DNA from 2 places in the Brachybacterium sp. AOP29-B2-41 genome. Region 1 is predicted to be linked to the other one. Evidence: riboswitches for the same ligand, from Rfam matches in the RefSeq annotation. Region 1 holds a riboswitch; the other holds the start of a gene.
The links. A riboswitch is a leader RNA that binds a small molecule or an ion and turns the genes downstream of it on or off. The one in region 1 is predicted to bind thiamine pyrophosphate.

Region 1 (15,667 bases):
GAGGGGGCGCCGGCCGACGGCACCCTGGAGGGCGGGGACGTGATCGTCTCCGTCGGCGGCGAGACGGCGAGCTCCCTCGAGGGCTACCGCGAGCTGATCCGGGCCACGCCCGAGGGTAGGACGGTCCCGATGCGGGTGCGGCGCGCCGGTGAGGAGCTGGACCTCGAGGTCCCCTCCGAGATGGCCGACGGATCACCCCGGATGGGCGTGGTGCTCGCCGCAGGCTATGAGTTCCCGATGGACGTCCAGATCGCGGTCGGGGACATCGGCGGACCCAGCGCCGGAATGATCTTTTCGCTGTCCGTCTATGACGAGCTCACCCCCGGCGCCCTGACCGGCGGCCACCAGATCGCCGGCACCGGGACCATCGCCGTGGACGGCGCGGTCGGCCCCATCGGAGGGATCCGCCAGAAGATGGTGGGCGCCGACGAGTCCGACGCCGAGTTCTTCCTCGCGCCGAGCGCCAACTGCGACGAGGTCGTCGGCTACGAACCCGAAGGGCTCGAGGTCGTCGCCGTGACGGACTTCGAGGACGCGCTCGACGCCACCGAGACCATTGCCGAGACCGGCAGCGCCGAAGGCCTGCCCACCTGTGAGGACGTGAACAACGAATGAGCAAGCGCAATCGACGCCGCACTCCGCCGAAGCCGACAGTGGTGTTCGACTACGGGGGTGTGCTGAGCGCCGGGCATGACCCGGTGCCGGACCTGCATGAGCTGCTCGGCGGCGAGCCGTCGGTCCTCGAGGAGGCGCTGTGGCGTGAACGGGGTGCCTACGACCGCGGGGACACCACCCTCGCCGAGTACTGGGCCGCAGTGGCCGCCGCCGTCGGGGTCGAGGAGCTCTCCGAGGACGAGATCGCCGAGCTGCAGAAGGCGGACAACCGCTACTTCCTGCGGATGGACCCCGAGTCGAGGTCGCTGATCCACGATCTCGCCCGCAACGAGGTGCGCCTGGCCCTGCTGTCCAACGCGTCGGTGTCCTTCGCGGAGGAGGTGCGCCGTGCGGACTGGTTCGAGGCGTTCACCCTCGCCGTTGTCTCCGGCGAGGAGCGAGCGGCCAAGCCGGAACGCGAGATCTACGAGGTGATGCTCGACGTCCTCGCCCACGAGACCGGGGGAGTGTCCATCCCCTCGGCCGTCATCTACTTCGACGACCGCCAGGAGAACGTGGACGCCGCGAAGGAACGCGGCATCGACGCCCACTTCTGGCCCCGCAACGGCGATGTGCACCCCGAGGGGACCGAGCACGGCGCGGTGACGGCACGCCGGCTGCTCGCCGAACGCGGCGTCCCGCTGGACTGAGCGCTTCCGACCGGACTGTTCGACTGGACTGTTCGACTGGACTGAGCACGCGCGACCCGCATGCACGAGGACCGATCCGGCGCCGCGCGGGCGATACGGGTGGCACGCGTCAATCTCGGCCCCGCCATCGGGGGTCAGAGGCCCGGTTGCGGGTAGAGTCGGGCAGTGCGACACATCCCGTGCGGCACCGCTCTGCGGCGCGCCGGTGAGAATCCCCAGAACCCCTCTCCGAACAGGAACACGAGTTGGCTGAATTCATCTACTCCATGTACAAAGCCCGGAAGGCCGTGGGCGAGAAGGTCATCCTCGATGACGTCTCCATGAGCTTCTACCCCGGTGCGAAGATCGGCATGGTCGGCCCCAACGGCGCCGGCAAGTCCACGATCCTGAAGATCATGGCGGGGCTCGACCAGCCCTCCAACGGCGAGGCGAAGCTCTCCCCGGGCTACAGCGTCGGCATCCTGCTGCAGGAGCCGCCGCTGGACGAGTCCAAGACCGTCCTGGAGAACGTCCAGGAAGGCATGGGCGAGCTGTTCCAGAAGGTCCAGCGCTTCAACGCCATCGGCGAGGAGATGGCGGAGCCCGACGCCGACTTCGACGCGCTGATGGAGGAGATGGGCAAGCTCCAGACCGACATCGACGCCGCCAACGGCTGGGACCTCGACTCCCAGCTCGAGCAGGCGATGGACGCCCTGCGCTGCCCGCCCGGCGACGAGAAGGTCACCCACCTCTCCGGTGGTGAGCGCCGTCGCGTGGCGCTGTGCAAGCTGCTGCTGGAGAAGCCCGACCTGCTGCTGCTGGACGAGCCCACCAACCACCTCGACGCCGAGAGCGTGCTCTGGCTCGAGCAGCACCTCAAGCAGTACGAGGGCGCCGTCATCGCCGTCACCCACGACCGGTACTTCCTGGACCACGTGGCCCAGTGGATCGCCGAGGTCGACCGCGGCCACCTGTACCCCTACGAGGGCAACTACTCCACCTACCTGGAGAAGAAGGAAGAGCGCCTCAACGTCCAGGGCAAGAAGGACCAGAAGCTCGCCAAGCGCCTCAAGGAGGAGCTGGAGTGGGTGCGGTCCAACGCCAAGGGCCGCCAGGCGAAGTCCAAGGCCCGACTGGCCCGCTACGAGGAGATGGCCACCGAGGCCGAGCGCACCCGCAAGCTCGACTTCGAGGAGATCACCATCCCGCCTGGCCCGCGGCTGGGCAACCAGGTCATCGACGCCAAGGATCTCAAGAAGGGCTTCGGGGAGCGCGTGCTCATCGACGGGCTCTCCTTCACCCTGCCGCCCAACGGCATCGTCGGCGTCATCGGCCCCAACGGCGTCGGCAAGACCACGCTCTTCAAGACCATGGTGGGCCTCGAGCCGCTGGACGACGGCGAGCTGAAGATCGGCAAGTCCGTCAAGATCAGCTACGTCGACCAGAACCGCGAGAACATCGACCCGGAGAAGAATCTCTGGGAGGTCGTCTCCGACGGGCTGGACTACATCCAGGTCGGCAAGGTCGAGATCCCCTCACGCGCCTACGTCAGCCAGTTCGGCTTCAAGGGCCCGGACCAGCAGAAGAAGGCGGGGATCCTCTCCGGCGGTGAGCGCAACCGCCTGAACCTCGCGCTGACCCTCAAGCAGGGCGGCAACGTGCTGCTTCTCGATGAGCCCACGAACGACCTGGACGTGCAGACCCTCGGCTCGCTCGAGAACGCGCTGCTCGAGTTCCCCGGCTGCGCCGTGGTCGTCTCCCACGACCGCTGGTTCCTGGACCGGGTCGCGACCCACATCCTGGCCTATGAGGGCACCGAGGAGAACCCGGCGAACTGGTACTGGTTCGAGGGTAACTTCGAGTCGTACCAGACCAATAAGGTCGAGCGCCTCGGCGAGGACGCCGCACGTCCCCACCGCGTGACCTACCGCCGCCTGACCCGCGACTGAGACAGACGATCTGCCGGACGCGCCCGCACGACACGCCGCCCCGCTCGCCATCGCGAGCGGGGCGGCGTCATGCTCAGAAGGATCAGACCCCGGAGACGGCGGGGTCCAGGCTCGCCACCACACGCTCGGAGGGTGTCCCGGACTCATTCCCAGGGGGCATCTCGCGGGTCACGAAGAGACGCTCATCGCTCTCCTCGGTGGTGAACCTGATAGAGCCGTCGTCGGCGAGATCAAGCACCCCCAGACTGCGCTGCACCCCATCGGTCTCGCCCCAGAGCTCGAGGACCTCGTCCTCCCAGCCCACGACCCCTTCGGCGCGCAGTGAGATGCCGTCCTCGGTGATGACCGCGCGCCAGGTCCCGTTGTCGCTGACTCCGGGGACCAGCTGGGCGCCGGCGGTCATGGTGTGGTTCGCCCAGGCTGAGGCGAGGCGCTCGGACTCCTCGAGCTGATGGTGGACATCCGACAGCAGATAGCCGAGCACCAGCAACGCGGCCACTGCAGCTGCTGCGACGGTGCGGGAGAACCACGGGACGCCGCGGCGCCCCTGCGCGGCGCGCCGCTTCTCGCGCCGGCGGTCGCGACGCGAACGCTGCTTCTCATCGGTGGCGCGGAAGGAGAAGGCGGGGGACGAGGCGCCCTCCGGAGCGCCCGTCGGCAGAGCCGCCTCGCTGCTGGCGGCCATCGACGAGCCGTCCTGTGGCTCCACGGCGCTGGAGTGGCGTCCGCCCGCCATCGCCGGCGGGCCGACCATCCGACGCTGCGAGTCGGTTCCGAGCACCGGAGTGGCGTAGTCGCCCCGATAGCTGGGCTCGGGCTCTGCGGCGCCTGCATGACGGGCCGAGAGCGGACTCGAGCGGGCGCCATCGGTCCGCACTGCACCGAAGCCCTCGAGCACGGCGAGGCGCAGATCGCGAGACGGCGGGACCGTGGTCAGCAGCGCGAGACGCGCCGCGGCCTCGATGGCATGGCGATGAATCCCTGCCGTCTCCGGATACCGGGTCAGCTCGCGCAGTCGGAGCCGCTCACCCTCCTCGGCGAGGGCCAGGGCATCGAGTGCGGCCAGCGCTCGAGTCTCCACATCGGGCGGACCGCCGAAGGGGACCAGCTGATCCAGTGCCTGGGAGAGGATCACGGCGTTCTGCTGGCGAGGCTGCCCCGTGTAGGAGAACCGCCCCTGGGCGGCGGATTCGACCAGCGCACGATGTGCCGGCGGCAGCTCCAGCAGCACGCGCAGCACCTCCACCTCCCGTCGGTCGCGGGTGCGGTCGTTGACCAGGTCCGGTGCGACCAGGGAGCGCACGTCACCGCTGGGGTTGGTGGCCACTGCGGCCCGTCGGGCCCGGTCCAGCACCGCCGCCTCGCCCGGCAGCCCGCTCGCGGCGAGATCGCCGGCCTCTCGAAGGCAGGAGCGCAGCACCGTCACGGCGAGCTTCTCCGCCCGCGCCGAGGAGCCCGTCACATGCACGGAGAGGCCGTGGATGCGGGGCCCGAGCACGTCCACCAGTGCGGCCGCGGCACGCTGATCCCCACCGGCTGCTCGCCGCAGCAGCGTGCGCGTCGGATCGAGGCGCTCTCCGAGGTCGATGGTGTCCTCCGGGATCGCGGGCATCTCCCCGGTCCGTATGTCGCTCCCCATCGGGCGCCTCCGTGCGTTCTGCTCTCGTCGTCGGGGCACCGTCCCCCACGGTGCCGCACCATTGTCGCAGGCAGTGACGCCGGTGAGGGGCGAATGCCGCTGTCGGCGCGGGAACGGGCGGCCCCACCGGGAGGAAAGCTCTTGCAAGAATGTTGCACAGCGAGGGAGTTCTGCGTGTCGGACGATCTGGCAATCGGGCATCTCCCCTGGTAGGGCGGCGGAAAATGCGGGCAGAACATCGTCGTCCGAAGCGCAAGAAATGTGCAAGACCTGTCAACGTCCTCGGGTACCGTGGTGCCATGAAGCCGATCTCCACGATCACGGTCTCCTCCGACCTCCCCAGCGTCCTCGAGCCTCTGCGCGACCTCGCGCTGAACCTGCGCTGGACCTGGCGCCGTCAGACCGTCGACCTGTTCCGCTCGCTCGACCCGCAGGTGTTCGCCGCCAGCGGGGAGAACCCGATCGCGATGCTCTCCCGGGTCCCGGCGGGGCGTCTGGCCGAGGCGGCCCGCGACGAGACGTTCCTCGCGCAGATGCGTTCTGAGGCTGGTGACCTGCGCACCTACCTCGACTCCGGTCGCTGGTTCCAGCGCACCGTCCCCGGGGCACAGGGCGCCGGTGACGGCTCCTCGATCGCATATTTCTCCATGGAGTTCGGGATCACCCCGACCCTGCCGATCTACTCCGGGGGCCTCGGCATCCTCGCCGGTGACCACCTGAAGTCCGCCTCGGACCTCGGGGTGCCGCTGGTGGCCATCGGCCTGCTCTACCAGTGGGGCTACTTCTCCCAGTCGCTGGACCCCAGCGGGTGGCAGCAGGAGAACTACCATCACAACGATCCCGAGCAGCTGCCCATCTCTCCCGTGCTCACTTCCGCCGGAGAGCAGCTGACCGTCTCGGTCACGACGCCGGGCGGCCGTGAGATCGCCATCGCCGTCTGGAAGGCGCAGGTGGGCCGGGTCCCCCTGCTTCTGCTCGACACCAACCTCGAGACCAACGACGAGGATGCCCGCCAGATCACCGACCGGCTCTACGGCGGCGACCACGAGCACCGCATCGTCCAGGAGATCGTGCTGGGGATCGGCGGCGTCCGCGCCGTCGAGGCGTACGCCCAGGCGACCGGAACTCCGGCACCCACCGTGTTCCACCTCAACGAGGGCCACGCGGGCTTCTCTGGCCTCGAGCGTGTAGGCCGCCGGATCGACGCCGGGGCCAGCTTCTCCGAGGCCGTGGCCGAAGTGCGGGCGGGCACCGTGTTCACCACCCACACCCCGGTGCCGGCCGGCATCGACCGCTTCGACGCCTCCCGGCTGCGCAGCTACCTCGACGCCGACGAGACGGGCCTGTCCCGCCTGATCCCCTCGCTGCCCGTCGAAGCCGCACTCGCCCTCGGGATCGAGGAGGGCGGGGACGTGTTCAACATGGCCCAGCTCGGATTCCGCATCGCCCAGCGCGCCAACGGCGTCGCGAAGCTCCACGGCGCGGTCTCCCGCGGCATGTTCCAGGACCTCTACCCGGGCTTCGACGTGCCCGAGGTGCCGATCGGCTCGGTCACCAACGGCGTGCACCGCCGCACCTGGACCTCGGCGCACATGGATGACCTGTACAAGAAGGCGCTCGGCGACGTCGACATCTCCTCGCTGAGCGACTGGAGCGCCCTGGCGACCCTCACCGACCATGAGCTCACCGAGACCCGCAACGCGCTGCGCGCGGATCTCGTGACGATGGCTCGGGATCACGTCAAGGAGTCGTGGCTGCGCCGCGGTGCCGACGAGGCAGAACTCGCCTGGACCGAGCACATCCTGGATCCCAACGCCCTGACCATCGGCTTCGCCCGCCGCGTCTCGACCTACAAGCGCCTCACGCTGATGCTCTCGGACCCTGAGCGTCTCAAGAAGATCCTGCTGGACGAGTCGCGTCCGGTCCAGATCGTGGTGGCGGGCAAGTCGCACCCGGCCGACCGCCCCGGCAAGGAGTTCCTCCAGCAGCTGGTGCAGTTCGCCGATGACCACGGCGTGCGCCATCGCATCGCCTTCCTGCCCGACTACGACATCCGCATGGCCTCGGTGCTGATCGCCGGCTCGGACGTGTGGCTGAACAACCCGGTCCGACCGGAGGAGGCCTCCGGCACCTCCGGCATGAAGGCCGTCCTCAACGGCGGGCTCACCTTCTCGGTGTCCGACGGCTGGTGGGACGAGATGAAGGACGACGAGGCGGGATGGACCATCCCCACCGCGGAGGTCCCCGACCAGTCCGAGCGCAACCGGATCGAGGCCGAGGCCCTCTACGAGATCCTCGAGCAGTCGATCGTCCCGCTGTTCTACGAGCGTGACGCGCGCGGCATGCAGCGTGGCTGGATGACCAAGGTCCGCTCCTCGCTGGTCAAGGTCGCCCCGCAGATCGTCGCGGCACGCATGGTGCGTGACTACGTCACCGACCTCTATCTGCCTGCCGCCCGGGCTGCGTCCGCCTTCGCCTCGGATCCGGCGCTGGCCGGCGAGTTCACCGAGTGGAAGGCCGCAGTGCAGCAGGCCTGGTCTGCGATCGCCGTGAGCGGGGTGACCCTCGAGGGCACCGACGGGTCGACGGTCTCCACCGGCGCCGAGGTCACGCTGGTGGCAGACGTCGAGCTGGGCGGCCTTCGCGACACGGACGTGCTGATCGAGGCGGTGCTCGGTGAGATCGGCGCGGATGATGAGATCATCGATCCTCAGCTGATCCCTCTGCAGCGCGGGGACGACGGCCGCTGGGCCGCACGCTTCGCGCTCGCCGCTCCCGGCGAGGTGGGCTACACCGTGCGGGTCACGCCGCAGCACCCGGTGCTGGCCTCCCGCGCCGAGCTCGGGCTGGTCGCCACCGCCTGAGCGACCCGCCGCACCACCACTGAAAGGCCCCGACCCCGTGCCGACCCGCCGCCAGCTCCTGCTCACCACCGCTGCGATGGGACTGGCCGGGGCCGGGGCGCTCAGCGGCTGCTCCTCGGATCGGTCCGTCGAGCTCGAGGACGGCGACACGCTGCGGATGCGGGTGTGGAGCGAGGCGGCAGCGGCGGCGTACGAGGAATCCCTCGCGGAGTTCACCGACAGCACCGGGATCGCGGTCGAGGTAGAGGTGCTCGGCTGGGATGACTACTGGACCCAGCTGCCCTTGGACGTGGCGGCGAAGAACCTGCCCGACGTGCTGTGGATGAACACCGCGAACCTCGCCCAGGCTCATGCCAGCGGGCGGCTGGCCGAGATCGGCGAGATCGTCGGCGAGACCTCCTCCCGGTGGGAGGGCGTCGCGACGGACCTCTATCGGCTCGAGGACGGGCTGTGGGGTGTTCCCCAGCTCTGGGAGCAGAGCATCCTGGTCGCGCACGAGGGCCTGGTCGCCGCGGCCAAGGGTGATGCCACGGCGCTGAGCTTCGACCCCGCGGCGCCGACGGACCCGCTGCGGGACCTCTCTCGCGCCCTCACCGTCGACGGAGAGGGACTCCACCCGGGGGACGAGGGCTTCGACCCCGGGGCCCGTGCGACCTTCGGGTTCAGCGCTCATCCCGACCGCACCGCGGTGCTGGGCCCCTTCATCGCTGCCCAGGGCGGCAGCTGGCAGGACGAGGAGGGGACGATGTCCTTCGCCTCCGACGCAGGCATCACTGCCGTTCAGTACCTCACAGATCTCGCGTCCTCGCATCTCGGCCCGGCAGGGTCGGAGACCACGGCGGATCCGGCCCTGTGCCGGAACCTGTTCCTCCAGGGCAAGCTCGGTCTGCTGCAGACGGGCACCTATGACCTGCACACCCTGACCGAGGAGATCGGTGGCAGCTTCGACTGGGGCATCCATCCCGTCGTCGCCGGCCCTCAGGGGCCGCGCCCGCTGGTCCACGCGATCGCCGCAGTCGGCGTCGAGGCGAAGAAGGACGATCGGTCCGCGGCGATCGCTGAGCTGTTGAACTGGCTCGGCGGTGCGGACGGTCAGCGCGCGCTGGCCGAGAACCGTCTGGGCATCCCCGCCCATCGTGATCTGCGTGGCGCGTGGGAGGAGAGCTGGGCGGAGGCTGGAGTGGACGTCTCGGTGATCGAGGTGCCCGAATCCGCGGCGCGTCCCGAGACGGGTGATCGTTCGGCGATCGCCACCGGCACCGCTCTGCAGGGCATCGCGAAGGTCTTCCGCGGTGAGGCCACCGCCGCCGAGGCACTCCCGGAGGCGCAGCAGGCCGCCCGAGAGGCGATGGGCTGAGCAGGGATTCGACGGAGAGGCGAGGGCTGAGCCGAGAGCTGTGCCTATACTCGGCCGCGGACACGGGGTGCGTCATCCGACGCTGAGATCACACCCGTGGAACCTGATCTAGTTCGTACTAGCGAAGGGATGTCCTCGTGGCTCCGTCGTACCCTGCCCGAATTCCCCGTGTGCTGTCGATCGCCGGCACGGACCCCTCCGGGGGTGCTGGCACCGCCGCGGATCTCAAATCCATCACCGCAGCAGGCGGCTACGGCATGAGCGTCGTCACCGCGCTCGTCGCACAGAACACCTGCGGCGTGCGGGAGATCCACGTCCCGCCGGCCCCGTTCCTGGACCGGCAGCTCCGCGCGGTCAGCGACGATGTGGTGATCGATGCGGTCAAGACCGGCATGCTCGGCACTGCCGCGCTCATCGCGACGGTCTCCGAGTGGCTCGACGAGCATCCCCCGCAGATCCTCGTCGTCGATCCGGTGATGGTCGCGACCAGTGGTGACAGCCTCCTGGCGCCGGACGCAGAGCAGGCCATGATCACCTTCTGCTCGCGCGCCACCGTCGTGACCCCGAACATCGAGGAGCTCGCACGCCTGACGGGGAGCGAGCGCGCCCGTGATGAGCGGGCCGCCCTCGAGCAGGCCCGAGGATGGGCCGCACGGACAGGTGTCGCCGTCGTGGTGAAGACCGGACATCTGGACTCCGCGACGGTGACGAACACCTGGGTGGGCCCCGACGGCATCTGCCTCCCGGTCCCCTCGACGCGGGTGAGCTCGACCAGCACCCACGGCACCGGATGCTCCCTCGCTTCGGCGCTCGCCACCCGATTGGGCAGCGGGGAGTCGCCGCAGGAGGCGCTCGCCTGGTCCACCCAGTGGCTGCATGAGGCCATCTCCCACGGGGAGGCGCTGCGGGTCGGGAGCGGCCACGGTCCGGTGGACCACTCCCACCGCGCCCGCCGTCTGCAGGCCGCCGGGGAATCCACCCCCTGGCTCGGTCCGGGAGCTGTCCCACCCATCCTCGACTCCCCGGACCAGATCCTTTCGGCGCTCGGTGCCGCGCTCCCGGCAGCGGCGCGGATCGAGCCTGCCGTCGCCCCGGCCGGGCCATGGACGCAGGCGCTGTGGGCTGCGGGGGAGCCCATCGCTCGCAACATCGCGGAGTCCGACCTCGTCCGTCAGCTGGTCGACGGCAGTCTGCCCCCGAACGCTTTCGCGTTCTACCTCGCCCAGGACTCGCTGTACCTGCGTCGCTACTCCCGCGCGCTCGCGGCGCTCTCGGCCGCTTCGACCGATGTCGTGGCCCAGGTGTTCTGGGCCCGCGGTGCGAGCAGCTGCCTCACCGTCGAGTCCGCGCTGCACCGTGGCCGGCTCGGTGAGCAGGAGGAGATCGGGGTCTCCCCGGTGACCAGCGCCTACACCGACTTCCTGCTGGCCACCACCCTCGGGGAGGAGCGTGCTGTGGGAACCGCCGCCGTGCTGCCCTGCTACTGGCTGTACGCGCAGACGGGGGCCACACTGCCCTCCGTCCCGAGCGATCACCCCTATGCGGACTGGCTCGACACCTACCGTGACCCGGGCTTCGTCATCGCCACGCAAGGAGCACTGGAGCAGGTCGAACGGGAGCTCGCCACAGCCTCCCCAGCGGTCCGCTCCGCAGCGGTCCGTGCCTATCTCCTCGCCAGCCGGCATGAGCTGGAGTTCTTCGACCAGGCGCTGCGCCTGGCGGCACCGGTTCCAGCGGACCAGCACGAGACGATCCTGGAGGGGGCGCTGTGAGCGGGACCCATATGCTGCCGGGGACCCCGATCGCGACCACCGATGAGCGCCTCCCCCCGGCCGGCCGGGCCGCCCTGCGCGCCGGCGTCGTGGGCAACTGGGTGGACAACATCCACGTCTTCCTGCCGCTGACCGCGCTGGCCCCGGCGATGGTCGTGCTCGCCGGGCCCGCGGCAGCAGCTTCGACGGGGTCCCTGATCGTCGTCGCGATGCTGTTCGGGCGGCCCGTCGGCGGGATCGTGTTCGGGCGCATCTCGGATCGTCTCGGGCGCACCCGCACCACCCGGGTCGCGATCGCCGGAACCGCCGCCTGTGCGCTGGCGATCGCCATGACGCCCACCCACGAGATCCTCGGTGCGGGGACGATCGCCCTCATCCTCGCGCTGAGGTTCCTCGGCGGAATCTTCGTGGCGGGGGAGTACTCGGCTGCCATCCCGCTCGCCATGGAATGGTCCCGGCCCCGACGGCGCGGCCTCATGAGCGGATTGATCCTCTCGATGGCGCCGTGGGCGCAGGCGAGCATCGCCTTCTCGGTGGCGATGCTGCTGATGATGCTGGGCCCCGATGCCTACGCGGCGTGGGGGTGGAGGCTGCTCTTCGTGCTCGGAGCACTGGCCTCGATCGGCATGCTGATCTACTACAGCCGCCAGGTCACCGACGCCCCGGTCTTCCACCGACGGGCCCGGACCACGTCGGTGCGCCCACGAGCGGGCCTGCGGGATCTGCTCACCGGCCGCTGGGCCTCGTCGTTCTGGCAGGTCTTCCTCCTCATGACGGGGCTCTGGCTGCTCACCAACACCACGGTGCTGCTGCTGACCGGCCGACTGGGGACCGACACCGGACTGCCCGCGACCGGCGTCTCGATGGCGATCGGGATCGCCTCCATCGCCCAAGCGGTCGTGATGGCGCTCGCCGGTCACCTGTCGACCCGAACCGGTCGACGCACCCTGTTCATGGCCTGGGGACTGGTCGCTGCGGTGGCCGGCCCGCTCGTGTGGTGGCTCGCAGTCACCTCGCAGTCCTTCGGCCGAGCGGCAGTGCTCGCGGCCGTGCTGCAGGTCATCACCGTCTCTGCCTACGGCCCGGTCTCGGCGTACCTCTCCGAGCGGTTCCCGACCGAGGTGCGCTCCACCGGCTACGGCATGGGCTACAGCCTCTCCCTCGTCCTTCCCGCGCTCTACCCCTTCTACCTGCCGTGGCTCGAGGCGCTGCTCGGGCGTCACGGGTCGGTGATGGCGCTGATCAGTCTGGGCGGCGGGCTCCTCGTGCTCGGTGCCGCGCTCGGGCCCCGACTCTCCCCACGGGACACCGACGCTGACATCGATACCGTTGCCGACGGGGTCCGCGAGCACGGGCCGGTGCAGACGACGGAAGGCGCACGATGAGCCCGACGGACCCGGACCTCGCCCCGGTGGCGCACGTGCTCGCTGCCGTCCGCCGGCGCCAGCCGCTGGTGCACTGCCTCACCGCGACGGTCTCCATGGGGATCGTCGCCGACGGGCTGCTCGCCGCCGGCGCACGCCCCATGATGACCGAGACCCTCCAAGAGGCCCCCACCCTCACGACGCTGGCCGATGCGCTCGTGATCAACCTGGGCACCCTCAGCACCGACGCGATGGACGGCATCCCGGCGACCGTCGCCGCCGCCGTGCGGGATGCCCGCCCCTGGGTGCTGGACCCGACCGCGATCGGGATCGCCCCGGTGCGGACCGCGCTCGCGCGCACCCTGCTCGACTCCCACCCCTCCGTGGTGCGAGGGAACGCTTCCGAGGTGCTCGCCCTGGCCGGAACCGGGCGTGGCGGGCGCGGCGCGGACTCCCAGACGGATCCCGGGAGCGCCGAGGACGCCGCTATGCAGATCGCAGCGCACACCGGCGGCGCCGTCGCGGTCTCGGGCCCCGCCGATCTCGTGCTCTGCGGCGACCGGCGGACCCGCCTGGCGAGGGGGAGCGAGCTGCTGACACGGGTCACCGGCACCGGGTGCCTGCTCGCCGCGCTGACCGCGACCTGCCGGGCCGTCGAACCCGACGCCTTCACGGCCGCGCTCGCCGCGACGACCTGGATGGCCCTCGCAGGAGAGACGGCCGAGCGCTGCTCCACCCGGCCGGGCTCCTTCCGCATGCATCTGCTGGACGCACTGGACGAGGTGGGACGATGACCCTGGATCTGCGCTGCTATCTGGTGACCTCGGGGACTGGCCGGCGCACGGTCGAGGCCGCGGCGGCTGCCGCCGCGGGCGGTGCCGGGGTGATCCAGGTCCGGGCCAAGGACGCCACGACCACCGAGCTGCTGGAGCTGACCTGCGCCGTCGCCGCCGCCGTGCACGAGGCGCGGCCCGCCGCCCAGGTGCTGGTCGATGACCGCGCCGACGTCGCCTTCGCCGCACGCCGCAGGGGCGCCGCGGTGCACGGCGTGCATCTGGGGCAGGACGATCTCCCAGTCGCCGCGGCACGCGCGATGCTGGGCCCGGAGGCGATCATCGGCCTGACCACGGGGACGCTGGAGACGGTCCGCCGGGCGGAGGAACTCCATGAGCTGCTGGACTACGTCGGCGCCGGACCGTTCCGGCCCACACCGACGAAGGACTCCGGTCGTGCTCCCCTCGGCCTGGCCGGCTACCGGAGCCTCGTGGCGGCGACCAGGCTCCCCATCGTCGCGATCGGCGGCATCACCGTCGAGGACGTCCCGGCGCTCGCACGGACAGGGATCGCCGGGATCGCGCTGGTGCGGGGCCTGATGGACGCCGACGATCCGGAGCGCGCCGCTCGGGACGTCGTCACCGCGGCCGGGCCGTGACAGACCGGCTCCGGTGAGGAAGACTCAAGACCGACCATCCGCGTGCATCGAGGGAGGGATCCCATGGCCACTGTCGCCCACCCCTCTCAGGAGGCGCTCCTGAATCGGATCCGCAGCCTGCTCCCGCCCGGGCGAGCTGTCCGAGAAGTCTCGATGTTCGGCGGCAGAGCCGTCATGCTCGAGGACGCGATGCTGGTCTCCGTCGGAGGTGACGGCTCGCTGCTGGTCAGGGTCGAGCCCACGCGCCACACCGAGCTGCTGACGCAGGATGGTGCCCGGCAGGCGGTGATGGGGACGCAACGGTCGATGGGGGAGGGCTGGATCGACGTCGAGCCCCGCGCCCTGGCCGAGGACATGGCCCTCGGCCGGTGGCTCCAGGACGCACTCGAGTTCCACGACCGCTGAGCGGTGGAACGCTCCCGGCCGCTGGATCCGGGTGCTGCTGGCGCTGCTCCTCAGCGCCCGCCGGACAGCACCCGCCGTTCAGCGCCCGCCGGTCAGCGCCTGCCAGCAAGCACCCGCTGGTCAGCGGGCCTGCTTGGCCCGGATCATGCCCTCCTGGGTGACGGTCGCGACCAGGTCACCGCTGCGGTCGAAGAGCTGGCCGTGGGTCAGGCCGCGCCCGCCGCTCGCGGAGGGGGAGCGCTGGACGTAGAGCAGCCAGTCGTTGGTGTCGACGTGCTTGTGCCACCAGATGGCGTGGTTGATCGTCGCCATCTTCAGGCCGGGCGTCATCCAGCTCAGCCCCTGACGGCGCAGGATCGGCTCGAAGGGCGTGTAGTCGCTCGCGAAGGCGAGGATCGCATCATGCGTGAGCGGTTCCGCCTCGATCGGGGCGAGCATGCGCATCCACACCATCTGCGACTCCGCACCTGCCGCATCCGGGCGCAGATAGATCGGATCGGTGACGTGACGGATGTCGATCGGGCGCTGGGTGGCCCAGAAGCGCGCCACCGGATGATCGATCCCGTCGAGCACCTCGGCGGTGGTCGGCAGCCCCTCGGGATCCGGCGCCTCGGGGGCGCGCTCCTGATGCTCGAGCCCGTCCTGGTCCTCCTGGAACGACGCCGTCATCGCGAGGATCGTGCGCTCCTCCTCATCAGCCTCCTTGCCGGGCTGGGTGGCCAGCACCCGGCGCACGGAGAACGAGCCGCCATCGCGCAGCGCATCGACCTGGAAGCGGATCGGATGCGAGGGATCGCCCGGGGCGAGGAAGTAGGAGTACATCGAGTGGATGCGGCGATCGGGGGAGACCGTGCGGCCCACCGCCGTGACGGCCTGGCCCATCACCTGCCCGCCGAAGACGTGCCCGCCGGGATGAGGGGAGGAATCACCCTGATATGCGGCGACGGTAGCCGTCGTCGAGAACTCGCCGAAGGGGGCGCTCTCGCGCAGATCCAGCAGATCCACGAGACCGGCGGCGATCTTCGAGGGGTCGGTGTGCGCAGAGGTCATGCGGCCGATCGTACTGGCGATGACGCCTACGATGAGAACCATGGCACCTCATTCCCTCGCCGATGCACCCGATCTCACGCCGGGAGAGCCGCAGCCCCTGGATATCCCGGTCGCGGTCCGCTGGACGGACCTCGATGCCTACGGCCACGTGAACAACGCCGCGGTGGTGCGCCTGCTCGAGGAGGCGCGCATCGCCGCCTTCTGGCAGCCGCCAGCCGAACAGGTCGAGCTCGGTGCGCCGCAGCCGCCGGCAGCGCTTCCGGTCGGCGGGGCCGGGGCGGCGGTCAGCACGGTCATCGCCTCGCAGCGGATCGAATACGCGCGGCCGCTCGGCCATCGCCGCGACGGCGTGGTGGTGCGGCTGTGGCTCTCCCGGATCGGTGGAGCCAGCCTCAGCGTCGACTACCTCGTGCTCACCCGCGACGATCCCGACGCAAGGACTCCCTACGCCCGGGCACGCACCGTGGTGGTGCTGGTCGACGCCGAGTCCGGCGCGCCCGTCCGCCTGGAGCAGGAGACCCGCGACCAGCTCCAGCAGTTCTCCGGCGAACC
Region 2 (15,667 bases), on a different contig from region 1:
AAGAGGTGCAGGCCCACGTTCGAGACCCCCAACAGGGCCACGGCGATCCCGCCGAGCACGATCGTGCCCACCACGCCGGCACCGGGCAGGCTGCGCAGCACTACCGCCCAGTGCGTGGCGGCGTAGGCGGCGAGCCAGAACGAGACCAGCAGGGCCGTGAGCGGCCCGGGGGAGATCACCAGTCCCAGCAGCGCGGTCCCGGCGACGATCAGGTGGAGGGGCCAGTTGGTGGCCCAGCTCCGCGGCACGCCGTCCAGGGTGCAGAGGTTCCCGCCGGCGATCAGCGTGCGACGCTCAGCCTGCGTCACGAGGACTCCACCGGAACGTGGTCCTCGCCAGCACCAGCATGACGATCAGCCATGAGCTCAACACTAGTGCCGCGAGCACCGGGATCGACAGGTCGTCCAGGCCGAAGGGGGCGATCTCGATCTGCTCCCCGAACTCCTCCGGGAGCAGCGAGAGGCGCAGACCGCGCGCGATCCATGCCTGGGGGAAGACGTAACCCAGGTCCTGCAGCCAGGTGGGCAGCTCCGACATCGGGATGTAGCTGCCGGAGAAGAAGCTGAGCACCACCGTGATGGGGGCGGAGGCGGCGATCGCGGCCCGGCCCGAGGGCAGCGCCGAGGCGAAGGCGACCCCGGCGGCGGTGGTCGCGGCCGTGCCCAGCAGCAGCACCCAGGCGAAGGTGAACATCTGGTGGGGCATCGGCACGTCGAAGGCGAATCGCGCGACGACCAGCAGCAGGGCTGTTTGCAGGGTGGTGTTGAGGGCCACGAGAACCACCTTGGAGATCAGGTAGGCGCTGCGAGGCATGGGGCTCACCACGAGGCGCCGCAGGGTGCGGTCATCGCGCTCGGTCGCGATGATCTCCGCGGTGGACTGGAAGCCCGAGGTCATCACCGCCGCGGCGATCATCCCGGCGAGGTAGTAGGTGGAGGCCGCGACCTCGGTGCCGTCCTGCAGCGTCCAGGCCTGGTCGAAGATCGTCGCGAAGATCGCGAACAGCACGATCGGGAAGGCGAAGCCGAAGATCACCTGGAGCGGCTCGCGGTAGAACTGCAGCAGCTCGACGCGGGTGCGCACGCCGACGGCGCGCAGCAGGGAGGGGGCGCGGCGGGAGGCGGCCGACGTCGGGGCGGCAGGATGCAGGGTGGGAGCGGTGGTGGCGCTCATCGGGGTCCCTCCGAGACGAGGCCGAGGTAGATCTCCTCGAGGGACGGGCGGCGCACCTCGAGATCGGGCAGGGAGGGATGGGCGGCCAGCAGCTCGCGCAGCAGCGGATCGGGGTCCTCGACCACGCGCGCCTGCGGCCCGTCGGGGCCGGTCCAGGTGACCGTGGAGCTGGTGCCGTGGGCCCGACGGATCTCGGCGACGGTGCCCTCGGCAACGATCCGCCCGGCACGCAGCACGGCGGCGCGGTCGGCCAGGAACTCGACCTCATCGAGGTAGTGGCTGGTCAGGACGATGGTGGTGCCGAGCCTGCGCAGCTCCCGGATCAGCTCCCAGAACTCGCGCCGCGCGGCCGGGTCGAAGCCGGTGGTGGGCTCGTCGAGGAACAGCAGCTCCGGCCGGGAGACGATCCCGGTGGCCACGTCGAGGCGTCGGCGCTGCCCGCCGGAGAGGCTCGCGATGCGAGCGCCGGCCTTCTCCGCGAGGCCGGTCGCCTCGAGCAGCTCGGGGACGTCCCACGGGTCCTCGCAGTAGGCCGCGTACTGGGAGACCATCTCCCGCACCGTGAGCGAGGCGCGCTCGCTGCCGCTCTGGGCGACGATCCCCACCCGGTTGCGGTCCCGGCTGCCGAGCGCCGTCGGGTCCAGGCCCAGCAGGTCGATCGTGCCGGACTCGCGGTGTCGCAGCCCCGTGCACATCTCGAGGGTGGTGGTCTTACCGGCGCCGTTGGGGCCGAGCAGCCCGAAGATCGTGCCCCGGGTGACACGGAATGACACATCGTCGACGACGCGGCGGCCGCTGTAGGACTTCACGAGGTGGGAGACGGCGAGGGCGGGCGGAGGGTCTGCGGCGGGTGCCGGGGTCGGGGCGGTCCGTGTGCTGGTCATGGCTCGAGTCTGGGAGCGCGGCGATGCAGTCGGTACCACCGAGTAGCCACGATCGCCTCCACCGATCGGTGGAGGCGAGCACGCGCCGGGGGGCCGCCCCCTGTGCAGACGGTGCCGGCGGCGATAGGTTCGAGGGACCGTCGCACCCATTCCCAGGAGGAACCGATGAAGATCCGCCACCTCGTCCACTCGTGCTTGCTGGTGGAGACCGGCGGGCGTCGACTGCTGATCGATCCCGGCGGCTTCAGCGGCGAGGCCGTGCGCGGCCTCGGCGCCGCGGTGCTGACAGGGATCGACGCCGTGCTCCTGACCCATCAGCACCCCGATCACGTGGACCGCACCCTGCTGGACGAGGTGCTTCGCCTGGCGACCACCGCCGAGGTGATCGCGGAGCCCGAGACCGCGCAGCAGCTGCGGGAGGCGGTCGACGGCGCCGCTGCGGTGCGCCCCGAGCAGCTGCGTCCGCTCGCCGCCGGGGACGCGCACGTGCTTGCCGCGGTCCCGGGCCACGGCTCGTTGCGGATCGAGGCTGTCGGCGGCCGGCACGCGATCATCCACCCGGACATTCCGCGGGTCGGCAATTCGGGTCTCGTGATCTCCGCGGGGGACGGCCCCCGGCTCGGCGTGACCGGAGATTCCCTCGAGCCGCTGCCGGAGTTCCACGGCATCGACGTGCTCGCCTTCGCCGTCGTCGCCCCCTGGTCGAAAGTGTCCGAGACCGTCGACTTCCTCCGCGCCGTCGGCCCGACGCTGGCCCTGCCCGTGCATGAGGCGATTGCGAGCGACGTGGGCCGACCGATCTATCGGCGCCAGGCCACTGCCCTCGCTCCCGAGGGCACGGAGGTGCGTGACTGGCCGGTCGACGGGGTCATCGAGCTCCCCGGGAGCTGAACGCGCCATGAGCGCCGAAAGGAACAGGAACCGGTCCGAGGACCGGCGGGACCCCGCGGACCGAGCAGGGACCGGCGACGGTGCCTCCCGCGCGATGCATGCGGTGCCCCGGGAGCACTTCCTGCCCCCGGAGCTGCGGGACCGTGCCGGCGTGGATTCCCCGCTGCCGATCGGAGTGGGCCAGACCAACTCCCAACCCAGCACGGTGCTGGACATGCTCCGCCTGCTCGATGTGCGTGAGGGGCAGCACGTGCTCGACGTCGGTGCCGGTTCCGGCTGGACCACGGCGCTGCTCGCCCACCTCGTCGGACCCTCCGGGAGCGTGGTGGGTGTGGAGCGGCAGGTGAGCCTGCTGGCACCTGCCCGTGCCGCGCTCGCCGGGACCGTCGGCCGCGAGGACGGCCGCGCGGAGATCCACGAAGCCCTCCCCGGGGTGCTGGGGGCGCCGGCGGACGGACCTTTCGACCGGATCCTGGTCTCCGCCGCCGCCCGGTCCAGCCACTGGTTCGTGGACCGCCGCGCTCCAGGGACGCCGGATCGGGGTACGGTGCTTCCGTGCACGGGAGTCCGGTAGGCCGGGCTGAGAGGGAGTTCTCGAACTCCGACCGTAGAACCTGATCCGGATCATGCCGGCGCAGGAAGCTCCGCCAGGCGATCGTCGCTGCGCGTCCGTGCCCTCGTGAAAGGCACGGATCGTGAGCATCACTCCCGTCGGCACCCCCGCCACCCTCCCGGGCACCGCCCCGGATCCCACCGAGACCCCGCTCGGCTTCGGCGTCGGCGCCAGGGTCACCGCAGCCGTCATGACCGATGACTACGCCCGAGTGCTCGTCGGCATCCTGTCCCGGCTCGACCTCACCGGCCTGGTGCGCGAGACGGGGGACGTCTCCACCTATCTCGGCGGCCACGAAGCCCACCTGCAGCGGTATCTCATCGACCTCGCAGACGACCTCGCCCGCACCGAGCACCACGCCACCCTCTCCGTGACCCTCTCGCGCGGCTGCCCGGGAGAGGTGACCTGCGAGCTTCCCGGTGGCGCCGGCCCGCGCGACGTCGGGATCACCGAGCCCCGTCGCACCGGCCGTTTCGCTTCCGCGGAGTGGGCGCTGTACCCGCTGGCGGACCAGGTCGCCGCCGACGGCACCGCGCCGGACCACATGCGCGACATCTACGCCGCGATCGACCGCGCCCGGGAGCTGGGCACCTTCCGCGGCTCCGAGCATTTCGTCACCCGCCTCGAGGGCGACATCGGCGAGGTGATCGCGACTGCCGTCGCCGGCTGGTTGCAGGTGGGTCGCAGCGTGCAGCACGTCACCAGCCATCTCACCCTCTCCCTGAACAGCCCCTCCCACGAGGTGCGCGAGCTCGGCGAGGAGACGCGATGACCCGCGCACAGACTCCGGCAGAGACCCCCTCCCGGGCTCCCGGCCAGACTCCCTCGCAGGCCTCTGATCTGGCCGCTCGTGCCGCCCGGCGTCCGAGGCTCTCCCTGCGCGAGATCGTGCTGGTGGTGGTGCTCGGTGTCGTGTTCGGCTTCCTGTACTGGGTGTTCGTCCAGGCCTGGAACGGGCTCGCGATCGCGATGGGCCCCGCCGGGGACCTCGCCCAGCACGTCCTGTTCGGCTCCTGGCTATTGGTGGGACCGGTGGCGCTGGCGATCCTGCGCCGCCCTGGCGTGGGCATCCTCGCCGAGATGCTCGCCGCGATCATCGAGGTCGTCTTCCTCGGCAGCCCCGTCGGCCCGATGCTGGTGCTCGCCGCCGCGCTGCAGGGCATCGGCAGCGAGCTGCCCTTCGCCCTGACCCGCTACCGCCGGTTCGGTTGGGGAGTGTTCGCCGCCTCGGGCGCCTTCGGTGCGGGCCTGGTGTTCTTCTGGACCGCCTACCGGATGGGCTGGTACGGCCAGGACCTGCTCGCGCTGCGGCTCGGGATGCAGGTGCTCTCCGGGATCGTGCTCGGCGGTCTGCTCGCCAGGGTGATCGTCCGCGCCCTGGAGCGCACCGGCGTGCTCGCGAACTTCGCGATCGGTGCCGCCGCGCAGGGCGACGACGGCATCCCGGCACGTCGTGTCCGCTGAGGCCGCAGCGGCCGCCGAGGTCACCGCGCCGGGCGAGAGGGAGGCGGCGGCCCCCGGGCAGTCGGGGACGGTGGTCGAGGCACGGGAGCTCGAGGTGGTCCTGCCCTCGGGGGACGGCGTCGGCCCCTGGACCGGGAGCATCCGGGCCGGGGAGCAGGTGCTCCTGCTGGGCCCCAGCGGCTGTGGCAAATCGACGCTGCTGCGCGCGCTCGCCGGCGCGCTCCCCTCCCACCAGCGCGGCCGGGTCACCGGCACCCTGCGGGTGGGCGGCATCGACCCGATCGCCGAGGGGGTCCTGGCCACCGCGGGGACCGTCGGATTCCTCGGTCAGGATCCGACCGACGGGGTGTGCCTCCCGCGGGTCGCCGATGACGTCGCCCTCCCGCTCGAGAGCCGCAGCGTGCCGCCCGCGCAGATCGGGAAGCGCGTGCGCGAAGCTCTCGCAGACGCGGGCATCGAGACGCTCGCCGACCGCCCGGCCGCGACGCTCTCGGGCGGACAGCTGCAGCGTGCGGGCCTCGCCGCGGCGCTCGTCGCCCGGCCGCGCCTGCTGCTGCTGGACGAGCCCACCGCGATGCTCGATGCCGAGGGCGTGCGCGCTGTGCGCGACGGCGTCGAGCGGGCTGCGCGCGAGGGCGGAGTGGCAACGATCCTCGTGGAGCACCGCCTCGACGACTGGGCGGGGGAGTCGGGCCTGGCCGGACTTCCGGCACGGACCATCGCGCTCGACGCCTCCGGGCAGGTGCTCGCCGACGGGCCGACGACTGTGGTGCTCACCCGTCACGGCGCCGCGCTGCGCGAGGCGGGGTGCTGGCTGCCCGGGGAGGTCGAGGAGACGCTGAGCTCCGAGAGGGGGTCCGGGGAGGTGGCTCCGTCCCCAGGCCCGGAGGCCACGCCGGATCCGCTGCTCACCGTGCGGGGCGCCGAGCTCGGCCACGGCGACCGCACCGTGCTGCGCGAGGTCGAGCTCACCGTGAATGCGGGGCGTCTGCTCGCCGTCGTGGGCCGTAACGGCGCCGGGAAGTCCACGCTGCTCGGCGCGCTCTCCCGCCTGGACCTCCCGCAGGCGGGCACCGTCGACGGTGCGGCGGCTGGGCTCGTGTTCCAGCGACCCGAGGCGCAGTTCGTGGCCGACACCGTGCAGGCGGAGCTCGCCGCGTCCGGGGCCGGGCACGAGCAGGTCGAGGAGATGCTCGCCCGGCTGCGCCTGCAGGCGCAGCGGGACGCCAGTCCCTTCAGCCTCTCCGGCGGTCAGCAGCGCCGGCTCTCGATCGGCGCGATGCTGCTGACCCAGCGCCCCGTGCTGCTCGTGGACGAACCCGGCTACGGCCTCGATCGTGTCGCTCAGCAGACCGTCCTCTCGCTGCTGCGGGAGGCGGCCGGGACCGGTCGCGGCGTGGTGATGACCACCCATGACCTGCGCACCGTCCGCGCGGCCGATGCGGTCGCGGTGATCGCCGACGGCCGGCTGCTCGGACCGATGTCACCGCAGACGCTGCTGCGGGACCGCGGCCTGCTGCAGCGCGCGGGGCTCGTGGCGGCACCGCTGGTCCCGGGGGCGGCGCCGGCGGTGAAGCCGCCCGTGGCGAGGGCCCGTGCGGCCGACGAGCCCGCCCGCCCACGGGACGCATCCGGATGGCTCTCGCGCCGTAACCCGACCGTGCTGCTCGGCCTGCTGACCGCGCTCAGCATCGTCTGCATCCTGCTGACCGACCCGCTGCCGCTGGTGCTGCTGTACCTGCTGCTCTCGGCGGGGACGATGATCGGCTGCCGGCTCGGACCGCTCAGGCTGCTGCGGGCCCAGCTGCCGTTCATGGTGTTCGCCAGTGGCGTGCTGATGGTCAACGTGCTCGGCCGGCCCGGGCATGAACCGTGGCCGGAGCTGCCGATCCGAGTCACGGAGGAAGGGATCGTGCTGGGCACCGCCCTGGCCCTCCGGGCACTGGTGATCGGCCTCGGCGCCCTCACCGTCACCCGCGCCGCCGATCCGCGGCGCACGATGGTGAGCCTCCAGCAGCACGCTCACCTGCCACCCCGGTACACCTACGCGCTGCTGGCGGGACGGAGACTGCTCGAGGATCTGCCGCGCCGCTGGGAGACCCTCACCCGTGCGCACCGGGTCCGTCTGCCGCTCACCGCCGAGGGTGCGGTGGCGCGATTGCGCGCCCGTCACCTGCTGCGCTGCGCCTTCGCGCTGCTGGTCGATGCGGTGCGCAGCGCCGAGAGGCTCGCCTTCGCGCTCGAGTCGCGCGGGCTCGGCGACGGCCCCCGCACCCTGTGGCGCCCGGTGCCGCTCACCGTCGCCGATGCGCTGCTGGCGCTCGGCGTCGCCCTGGTGGTCGCCGCGGTGCTCGTCCTGTCCTGAACGGTTCCCCCTGAAGTGCTTCGAGGCGGCAGCTGCCACCTCGAAGCACTTCAGCTGAGGTCGGGGACTCTGCGGCGTCCGCTCAGAAGCCCCTTCCGGTCAGGCGCTCGTACGCCTCGACATACCGCGCGCGGGTCTGCTCGACCACCTCGGCGGGCAGAGCGGGCGGGGGGAGGTCCGAACCCTTGGACCAGCCGGAAGCGGGAGAGGTCAGCCAATCCCGCACGAACTGCTTGTCCAGGCTGGGAGGGGTGCGGCCCGGGGTGTACGTGTCCGCGGACCAGAACCGGCTGGAGTCGGGGGTGAGCACCTCGTCGCCGAGCATCAGCGTGCCATCGACCCGGGAATGCCCGAACTCGAGCTTGGTGTCGGCCAGGATGATGCCCTGCTCAGCGGCGATCCGGCGGGCCCGCTCGAAGACCGCGAGCGTGAGCGACTCGAGCTCGGTGGTGAGCTCATCGCCCAGCCGCTCCCGCGCCTGGGCGACGGTGATGTTCTCGTCGTGCTCGCCGGCCTCCGCCTTGGTGGAGGGGGTGAAGATCGCCGGCTCCAGGCGAGAGGCCTCGACCAGGCCGGCCGGCAGCACGTGCCCGCCCACCGATCCGCCGGCCCGGTAGTCGGCCAGGCCGGAGCCGGTGAGATGCCCTCGCGCGATGCACTCCAGCTCCACCATGTCCAGGCCCCGGCAGCGCACCGCGCGGCCAGCGACGGCCTCGGGCACATCGGTTCCGGAGAGCACATGGTGGGGGACGATGTCCGCCAGCTGCTCGAACCAGAACAGGCTGATGCCGGTCAGCAGTCGGCCCTTGTCAGGGATGCCCGGCTGCAGCGAATGGTCGTAGGCGCTGATGCGGTCCGTCGCGACCACCAGCACCTGGTCGGCGGTAGACGGGTCCTGGCCCTCCGGCACGTACAGCTCACGGACCTTGCCGGAGACCACGTGGTCCCAGCCCGGCAGCTGCGGGGCCTCGATCAGCGGGGTGGCGTCGACGCTCATGCGCGATCCTCCGTCACGGTGTCGGTGTCGGTGTCGGTGTCGGTGTCGGTGTCGGTGTCGGTGTCGGTGTCGCTGTGCGCTCCGGCGTCTGCCGCAGCCCGGCGGGCGATGTCGGTGCGGTGGTGGCTGCCCTCCAGGCCGATCGCCTCGGCGCCGGTCAGCGCGAGCGCGCGGGCCGCCTCGAGGTCCTCACCGGTGGCGACCACCGAGAGCACTCGACCGCCGGCGCTGACCAGGTTGCCGTCCACCATGCCGGTGCCGGCATGGATGACATGGGTGCCGAGCGCCTCCGCAGCGTCGATTCCGGAGATCGGGTCTCCCGTGCGCACCGTCGCCGGGTAGCCGGCGCTGGCGAGCACCACGGTCACGGCGCTGTCCTGGCTCCAGGTCAGCTCCGTGTCCTCGGCCAGTTCGCCGCGGGCGGCGGCAAGCAGCAGCGGGGCCAGCGGCGAGGTGAGCCGCTCGAGCACCACCTGGGTCTCCGGATCGCCGAAGCGGGCGTTGAACTCGATCACCCGCAGTCCGCGCGAGGTCAGTGCGAGCCCGCAGTACAGGACCCCCACGAAGGGGATGCCGCGGGCGGCGAGCTCGGCGATCGTGGGCTGGGCGACGGCGCGCAGCACCTCGTCGACCAGGCCCTCCGGCGCCCACGGCAAGGGGGAGTAGGCGCCCATTCCACCCGTGTTCGGACCCTCGTCGTCATCCAGTGCGCGCTTGAAGTCCTGGGCCGGCGCCAGCGGCACCACGCGGGTGCCGTCGCTCACGCAGAACAGGGACACCTCGGGGCCGTCGAGGAACTCCTCGAGCACCACTGAACCGCCGGCTGCCAGCACCGCCTCGGCGTGCGCCACTGCGGCCTGCCGGTCCTTTGTGACCACGACGCCCTTGCCGGCCGCGAGACCGTCGGCCTTGACCACGAAGGGCACATCTTGCAGCGGGTTGACCCGGTCCAGCCCGGCCTCCAGCTGGGACAGGGCGCTGACCGTGACCGAGGCGGAAGTCGGCACGCCAGCGGCGGCCATGATCTCTTTCGCCCAGGACTTGGAGCCCTCGAGGTGGGCGGCGGCAGCGGACGGTCCGAAGACAGTGAGCCCCGCCTCCCGCAGGTGATCCGCGGCGCCGGCGACCAGCGGTGCCTCAGGGCCGATCACCACCAGGTCGGGCTGCAGTTCTTCGGCGAGGCTGACCTGGGCATCGAGGTCGGTCACCGGGACGTCGTGACAGGTGGCGAGCTGCGCGATGCCGGGGTTGCCGGGCGCGGCGTGCAGCTCGGGGGTGGGGGTATCTGAGGCGAGCCGGCGGAGGATCGCGTGTTCGCGGCCGCCGCTGCCGATGATGAGGATCTTCACGCGGGCAGGGTACCCAGACTCGGACGACCGTCGGAGAAGTGCCCGCAGAGCGGCCCTCCCGGGTCGGCGTGGAGCGCGACTCCGGGCGCTGCCCCGGTGCTGTGCAGGCGCTGCGCGGGCAGTACTACTGCGCCGCACCGGTGCTGCGCGATTACGATCGAGCCCATGCCCGCCGAGCTCCAGCACCCCGATCCCGCCGTGACCGACGCCGGCGCGCTGCCCCGCGCCCGCGCCGTCACCCGGTTGCGCCTGGACCTCTCCTATGACGGCACCGACTTCCATGGCTGGGCCGCCCAGCCCGGCCAGCGCACCGTTCAGGGGGAGCTCGAACAGGCGCTCGGCCGGATCGCCAGAGTCCCGGCACGGGTGACCGTCGCCGGGCGCACCGACGCCGGGGTCCACGCCCGGGGGCAGGTCTGTCATCTCGAACTGCCCGATGACGTGCTGGCCACCCTGCCCGGGCGCTCGCCCCGCAGCCCCGCTGAAGCGCTGGTCACCCGGCTTGCAGGCGTGCTGCCCGACGACGTGGTGGTCCATGTCGCACGGGTGGTGCCGGGCGACTTCGATGCCCGCTTCGGCGCGCTGTGGCGACGCTACCGATACCGGATCTCCGATGGGCCCGCCGCCCATGACCCGCTGCGTCGGGACGTGCTGCGTCACCGTCGGCCCCTGGACGTCGAGGCGATGGCGCGGGCGAGCGCCCCGCTGCTCGGCGAGCATGACTTCCTCTCCTTCTGCCGCCCCCGCGAAGGGGCGACGACCATCCGCGAACTGCGCGAGATGACCTGGGAGCGACCGGAGGAGGGGCGTGCAGATGCGGGGCTGATCGTCGCGACCGTGGTCGCCGACGCCTTCTGCCATCACATGGTGCGCTCCCTGGTCGGGGCCCTGATCGGGGTGGGGGAGGGCCGACGGGACCTCGACTGGCCGGCGCAGGTGCTCACCGCCCGCACGCGCCAGGCCGCCACCCGCGACGGCGTCGGCGCGGCCCCGCTGTGCCCCCCGCAGGGACTCACCCTGGACCACGTCGCCTACCCTCCCGATGAGGAGCTCGCCGCCTGGGCTGCGCGCACCCGGACGCTGCGCCAGCCGCCGCCCCAGGAGCCACTCCCCGAGGCGGGCCCAGAGGCAGGCTGAGAGCTGGGTCCAGAGCCTGGTGGGGAGCCGGAGCGGGCCTGGGCGGAGAGCCGGGGCAGGACCGGGACCGGAGTCGGGCGCAGATCACACCTCTGACAGGGGTCTTCTGCGTTGACGCTCGGGTGCGGCAGTGCGTATTGTTGAGCGCTGTTGTGCCTTGATGTGTGCCCCGACTCCGCAGCCGTTCTCTGATGCCCGGCGCGAAAGGGAATCTCACCCACATCCAGGACCGCCGTCGCGTCGTGAGCGGAGCGGGCCGGGTACAGCCATAGGGGCCATGCTTTTACCCGAAGGAAGCGTGCCCACGGTCCATCGAACCGTGCCTGGTCGGCGTCTTGCCGCCCGGGCACCACGACGAGAGAAGAAGGCACGAGTGCGTACGTTCACCCCGAAGCCCGGCGATGTCGAGCGTTCCTGGCACGTCATCGACGCAACGGATGTCGTCCTCGGCCGGCTCGCTTCCCAGGTTGCACAGCTCCTGAGGGGAAAGCACAAGCCGGTCTTCGCACCCCATGTGGATGCAGGCGACTTCGTGATCATCATCAACGCTGACAAGGTCGCGCTGACCGGAAACAAGCGGGAGGCCAAGCTGGCCTACCGCCACTCCGGCTACCCCGGCGGCCTCCGCGGCACCCCCTACTCCGAGCTGCTCGAGAAGAATCCCGAGCGCGCAGTGGAGAAGGCTGTTCGCGGCATGCTCCCCAAGAACAAGCTTGCTGATCAGCAGATCAAGAAGCTCAAGGTCTACAAGGGCTCCGAGCACCCGCACGCCGCTCAGATGCCCGTCCCCTTCACCATCGATCAGGTGGCGCAGTAAGCGGGTGTCCCGCCACTCCGCCCTGCCGCACGGACGAACCAAGGAGAACCGTGACTGAGACCACCCCCGATACCACCGACAACCTCGAGGCCGTGACCGACGAGTCCGCACCCTCGAGCTTCACCACCGAGTCGACCGGCGAGTCCGCCGTCGGCGCCGGACAGTCCGCGATCGCACCGGGCTACGGCACCGGTCGTCGCAAGCGCGCGATCGCTCGCGTGCGCCTGACCCCCGGCTCCGGCCAGTGGATCATCAATGACCGCGCCATCGAGGATTACTTCCCGAACAAGCTGCACCAGCAGGAAGTCAACGACCCGTTCACGGTCCTCGACCTCCAGGGCCGCTTCGACGTGTGGGTCCGCCTCCACGGCGGCGGCCCGTCCGGACAGGCCGGCGCCGTGCGCCTCGGTGTGTCCCGCGCGCTGAACGAGATCGACGAAGACGCGAACCGCGCGATCCTCAAGAAGGCAGGCTTCCTGCGCCGCGATGCACGCGTCATCGAGCGTAAGAAGGCCGGTCTGAAGAAGGCCCGTAAGGCTCCGCAGTACTCCAAGCGCTGATCGGGCGCGGGGCAATGCTCCGCACCCTTCACGCTGCACGCACGATGCCCTCGACCTCCGGGTCGGGGGCATCGTCGCGTTGCGGGGGTGCTCGCGCGAGTGGGCGGCCCGCCCCGCTAGGCTCCGGACATGGTCGCCGCTGGAGACGCCGCCGAAGACTGGGCATTCACCCCGCGCCGCTGGTGGACCGGCCCGTTCGATGTCGAACAGCTGGCCTGGTCCTCTGTGGGGCGAGCGCGGGATGCCGCCGCCGAGCTCGCGACAGCGCGCGGCCTCCACCTCACCATCGCCACCGCCCCGGGGCTCGTCGCGGCGTCCTTCTCGGCGATCGAGCATCTGCGGATCGACGGGCGGGTCCCGCAGCCGTGGGGTGAATTCTCCGGCTTCCTCGAGGCTCGGGACGGCTGGGTGCGGCTGCACGGGAACTACCCCCACCATGCCGAGGTGCTCCGCCGCGTGCTCGGGGTGCAGGACCGGGCTGGGCTCGAGCGTGCGATCGCACGGCGCGACGCCGCAGAGATCGAGGAGGAGGTCACCGCGGCCGGCGGCATCGCGGCGCGGGTCCGCACCAGGCAGGAGTGGGCCGCGCATCCCCAGGCCCGGGCGCGGCAAGACGCTCTCAGCGCGCCGCAGGAAGCCGAATGGGTGAGCGTCACCGACCGCGGGGAGCGCCCGGCACTTCCCCCGGCGACGAACACGTCCGGGACTACCGCGCTCGCCCTGCTGGCAGGGGTGCGGGTGCTGGACCTGACCCGGGTGATCGCAGGTCCCAGCGGCACCCAGCTGCTCGCCTGCCTCGGCGCGGACGTGCTGCGCATCGACCCGCCGCATCTCCCGGAGCTCCTGGACCAGCACCTCTCCACCGGGATGGGCAAGCGCAGCGCCCAGCTGGACCTGCGCCGCGCCCCGGAGCAGCTCCGGTCACTCGCCGCCGAGGCTGATGTGATCGTGTGGGGCTATCGACCGGGGGCCCTTGCCACACTGGGTCTCGGCATCGAGGAGCTCGAGCAGCTGGCGCCGCGGGCAGTGATCGTCTCCCTCTCCGCCTGGGGTGAGACGGGGCCATGGGCACACCGCGCCGGCTTCGACTCGATCGTCCAGGCTGCCACCGGCATCGCCGTCGAATGCGGTGCAGAAGGGCGGCCGGGAGCGCTGCCCGTCCAGGCCCTCGACCATTCCACCGGGCAGATGCTGGCCGCGCAGGTGATGGAGGCGTTGGCCCGCGCGCGGGCGAGCACACTGCGGCTCAGCCTGCTCGGCGCGGCCCACACTCTGCTGGCGATGCCTTCACCGCCGTCGGAGGCCCCGGCGATGCTGGAGGTGCCCCGGGTGCGAGTGGAGTCGGCCGGGTCCCTGCTCGACGCCGTCCCGCCCCCGTTGCGGGTGGCCGAGGCGAGCATCGAGCAGCCCATCGGCGCATACGGCACCGCCGCGACGCCCTGGAAACGCTGAGCGAGCCGACTCAGCTCAGCAGCTCACGCAGGTCCTCCGCAGTGACCGCGGAGCGGAACGCCTCGCCACCATCGGTGAGGGCATCGAACAGCTCGGCCTTGCGCCGCTGCAGCGCGAGCACCTTCTCCTCGATCGTGTCCTCCGCGATCATCCGGTACACCATCACCTGGCGCTCCTGACCGATGCGGTGCGCACGGTCCACAGCCTGGTTCTCCGCGGCAGGGTTCCACCACGGGTCCAGCAGGAAGACGTAGTCCGCCTCGGTGAGGGTGAGGCCGAAGCCGCCCGCCTTCAGCGAGATCAGGAACACCGGGGCATCGCCCTCCCGGAAGCCGGTCACCGCCGCATCCCGGTCGCGGGTGGAACCGTCCAGATGCGAATAGCCCACCCCACGCCGCTCGAGCTCGGCCGCAACCCGGTCCAGGTAGGAGGTGAACTGGCTGAACAGCAGCACCCGGTGCCCGTCGCCGATCACCTCCTCGAGACGATCGAACAGCGCCTCGAGCTTCGAGCTGGGTACGTCCGCGTACTCCTCGGCGTCGACGAGAGCCGGATCCAGCGCGAGCATCCGCAGCAGCGTCAGGGAACGGAACACGATGAAACGGCTGCGATCAAGATCCGTGTCGATCAGGCCCAGCACCTTCTTCCGCTCTCGCTGCAGCACCGAGTCGTACACCGCACGATGCTCCGGCGAGAGGGTCACCATGAGCACCTCCTCGTGCTTCTCGGGCAGCTCCGCTGCGACCAGCTCCTTGGTGCGGCGCAGCAGGAACGGCCGCACCCGGCGGCGCAGCAGCTCCATCCGGCCGGGGTGGTCACCGGACTCGACCGGCAGCGTGTACTGCTTGCGGAACCCGATCGCGGTGCCCAGCAGACCCGGGGCGACCAGATCGAGGATCGCCCACAGATCATCCAGCGAGTTCTCCATCGGGGTACCGGTGATCGCGAGCCGGAAGCGGGCCTGCACACCCTTCGCGGCGCGGTGGGTGCGCGAGCGGCGATTCTTCACGAACTGCGCCTCATCGAGCACGAAGCCCTGGAAGCGAGAGCTCGCGAACTCCTCCTCATCGATGCGCAGCACCGAATAGCTGGTCACCAGCAGATCAGCCCCGATCGCTGGGGCGGGAAGGTCCGTGCCGCGGGAGGCGGCGGTGCGGTCCAGCACCCGCACCGTCAGGCCGGGGGTGAAACGCTCGGCCTCACGTCGCCACACCGGCAGCACCGAGGCAGGGGCGACCACCAGGAACGGCGGAGCCTGCGGATCCTGCTCTCTGGCACGGGCGATCAGGGCCAGGGTCTGGACCGTCTTGCCCAGGCCCATGTCGTCGGCCAGCACCCCGCCGAGCCCGTGCGTGAAGAGGAAGTCCAGCCAGGTGAAGCCCTCGTGCTGGTAGGGGCGAAGCTCGGCCTGCAGGCCGCGGGGGAGCGGGGGCGGCGGTGTGTCCTCGAGCGAGCGCAGGGACAGCGCGGTGCGGCTCCATTCGCTGCTCGCGACCGTCTCGTCAGCGACCTCCTGGAGGTCGTTCCACATGTCCACCTGGAAGCGGGAGATCCGTTGCCGTTCCGGCTCCCACTCCGCGAGCGCCTCACCCTCGCGGATCAGCTCCCGCAGCGCGTCGAAGGCCGGATGGTCCAGCGAGAAGTAGGTGCGATCGGGCATCAGCAGCTTCGCGCTGCCCCGGGCGAGCGCCACGAACAGGCTCGGGAACGGGATCTGGCGGCCCTCGATGGTGATCTCGAAACCGAGGTCGAACCAGTCGTTCTTCCCGGGCGAGGCCTGCTGGGTGACGCGCACATTCGGGGCGCTGTCCAGCTCGCGATAGGCGTGGCGGGTGCCGGTGATCTCGACCTCGACATGGTCCATCGCGGCAAGGTCGTCCAGCACGTGCTCGGTGAAATCGGCGGTGTCGGTGCCGCTGAGCAGCTCGGGGGAGTCCGTCGCCTCCAGCGGCCACAGGGTCATCG

Region 2: another riboswitch for thiamine pyrophosphate. It lies ahead of ACT3T9_RS11640 (YkoF family thiamine/hydroxymethylpyrimidine-binding protein); the one in region 1 lies ahead of ACT3T9_RS07320 (bifunctional hydroxymethylpyrimidine kinase/phosphomethylpyrimidine kinase).

What each region holds. Positions count from the first base shown of each region.
Region 1 is NZ_JBQSXR010000005.1:223,988-239,654, reverse strand. Features, by position in the region: gene ACT3T9_RS07350 (YlbL family protein) at 1-615, shown strand, start outside; gene ACT3T9_RS07345 (HAD family hydrolase) at 612-1,304, shown strand; gene ettA (energy-dependent translational throttle protein EttA) at 1,550-3,232, shown strand; gene ACT3T9_RS07335 (RNA polymerase sigma factor) at 3,315-4,871, opposite strand; gene glgP (alpha-glucan family phosphorylase) at 5,171-7,735, shown strand; gene ACT3T9_RS07325 (extracellular solute-binding protein) at 7,773-9,092, shown strand; TPP riboswitch at 9,146-9,239, shown strand; gene ACT3T9_RS07320 (bifunctional hydroxymethylpyrimidine kinase/phosphomethylpyrimidine kinase) at 9,230-10,864, shown strand; gene ACT3T9_RS07315 (MFS transporter) at 10,861-12,249, shown strand; gene thiM (hydroxyethylthiazole kinase) at 12,246-13,022, shown strand; gene ACT3T9_RS07305 (thiamine phosphate synthase) at 13,019-13,660, shown strand; gene ACT3T9_RS07300 (TfoX/Sxy family protein) at 13,724-14,065, shown strand; gene ACT3T9_RS07295 (acyl-CoA thioesterase) at 14,186-15,115, opposite strand; gene ACT3T9_RS07290 (acyl-CoA thioesterase) at 15,156-15,667, shown strand, end outside.
Region 2 is NZ_JBQSXR010000011.1:19,399-35,065, reverse strand. Features, by position in the region: gene ACT3T9_RS11665 (sensor histidine kinase) at 1-308, opposite strand, end outside; gene ACT3T9_RS11660 (ABC transporter permease) at 295-1,173, opposite strand; gene ACT3T9_RS11655 (ABC transporter ATP-binding protein) at 1,170-2,057, opposite strand; gene ACT3T9_RS11650 (MBL fold metallo-hydrolase) at 2,223-2,948, shown strand; gene ACT3T9_RS11645 (protein-L-isoaspartate O-methyltransferase family protein) at 2,956-3,522, shown strand; TPP riboswitch at 3,498-3,606, shown strand; gene ACT3T9_RS11640 (YkoF family thiamine/hydroxymethylpyrimidine-binding protein) at 3,644-4,333, shown strand; gene ACT3T9_RS11635 (ECF transporter S component) at 4,330-5,025, shown strand; gene ACT3T9_RS11630 (ATP-binding cassette domain-containing protein) at 5,015-7,390, shown strand; gene ACT3T9_RS11625 (phosphoribosylaminoimidazolesuccinocarboxamide synthase) at 7,473-8,387, opposite strand; gene purD (phosphoribosylamine--glycine ligase) at 8,384-9,736, opposite strand; gene truA (tRNA pseudouridine(38-40) synthase TruA) at 9,902-10,873, shown strand; gene rplM (50S ribosomal protein L13) at 11,247-11,690, shown strand; gene rpsI (30S ribosomal protein S9) at 11,741-12,250, shown strand; gene ACT3T9_RS11600 (CoA transferase) at 12,380-13,702, shown strand; gene ACT3T9_RS11595 (SNF2-related protein) at 13,713-15,667, opposite strand, start outside.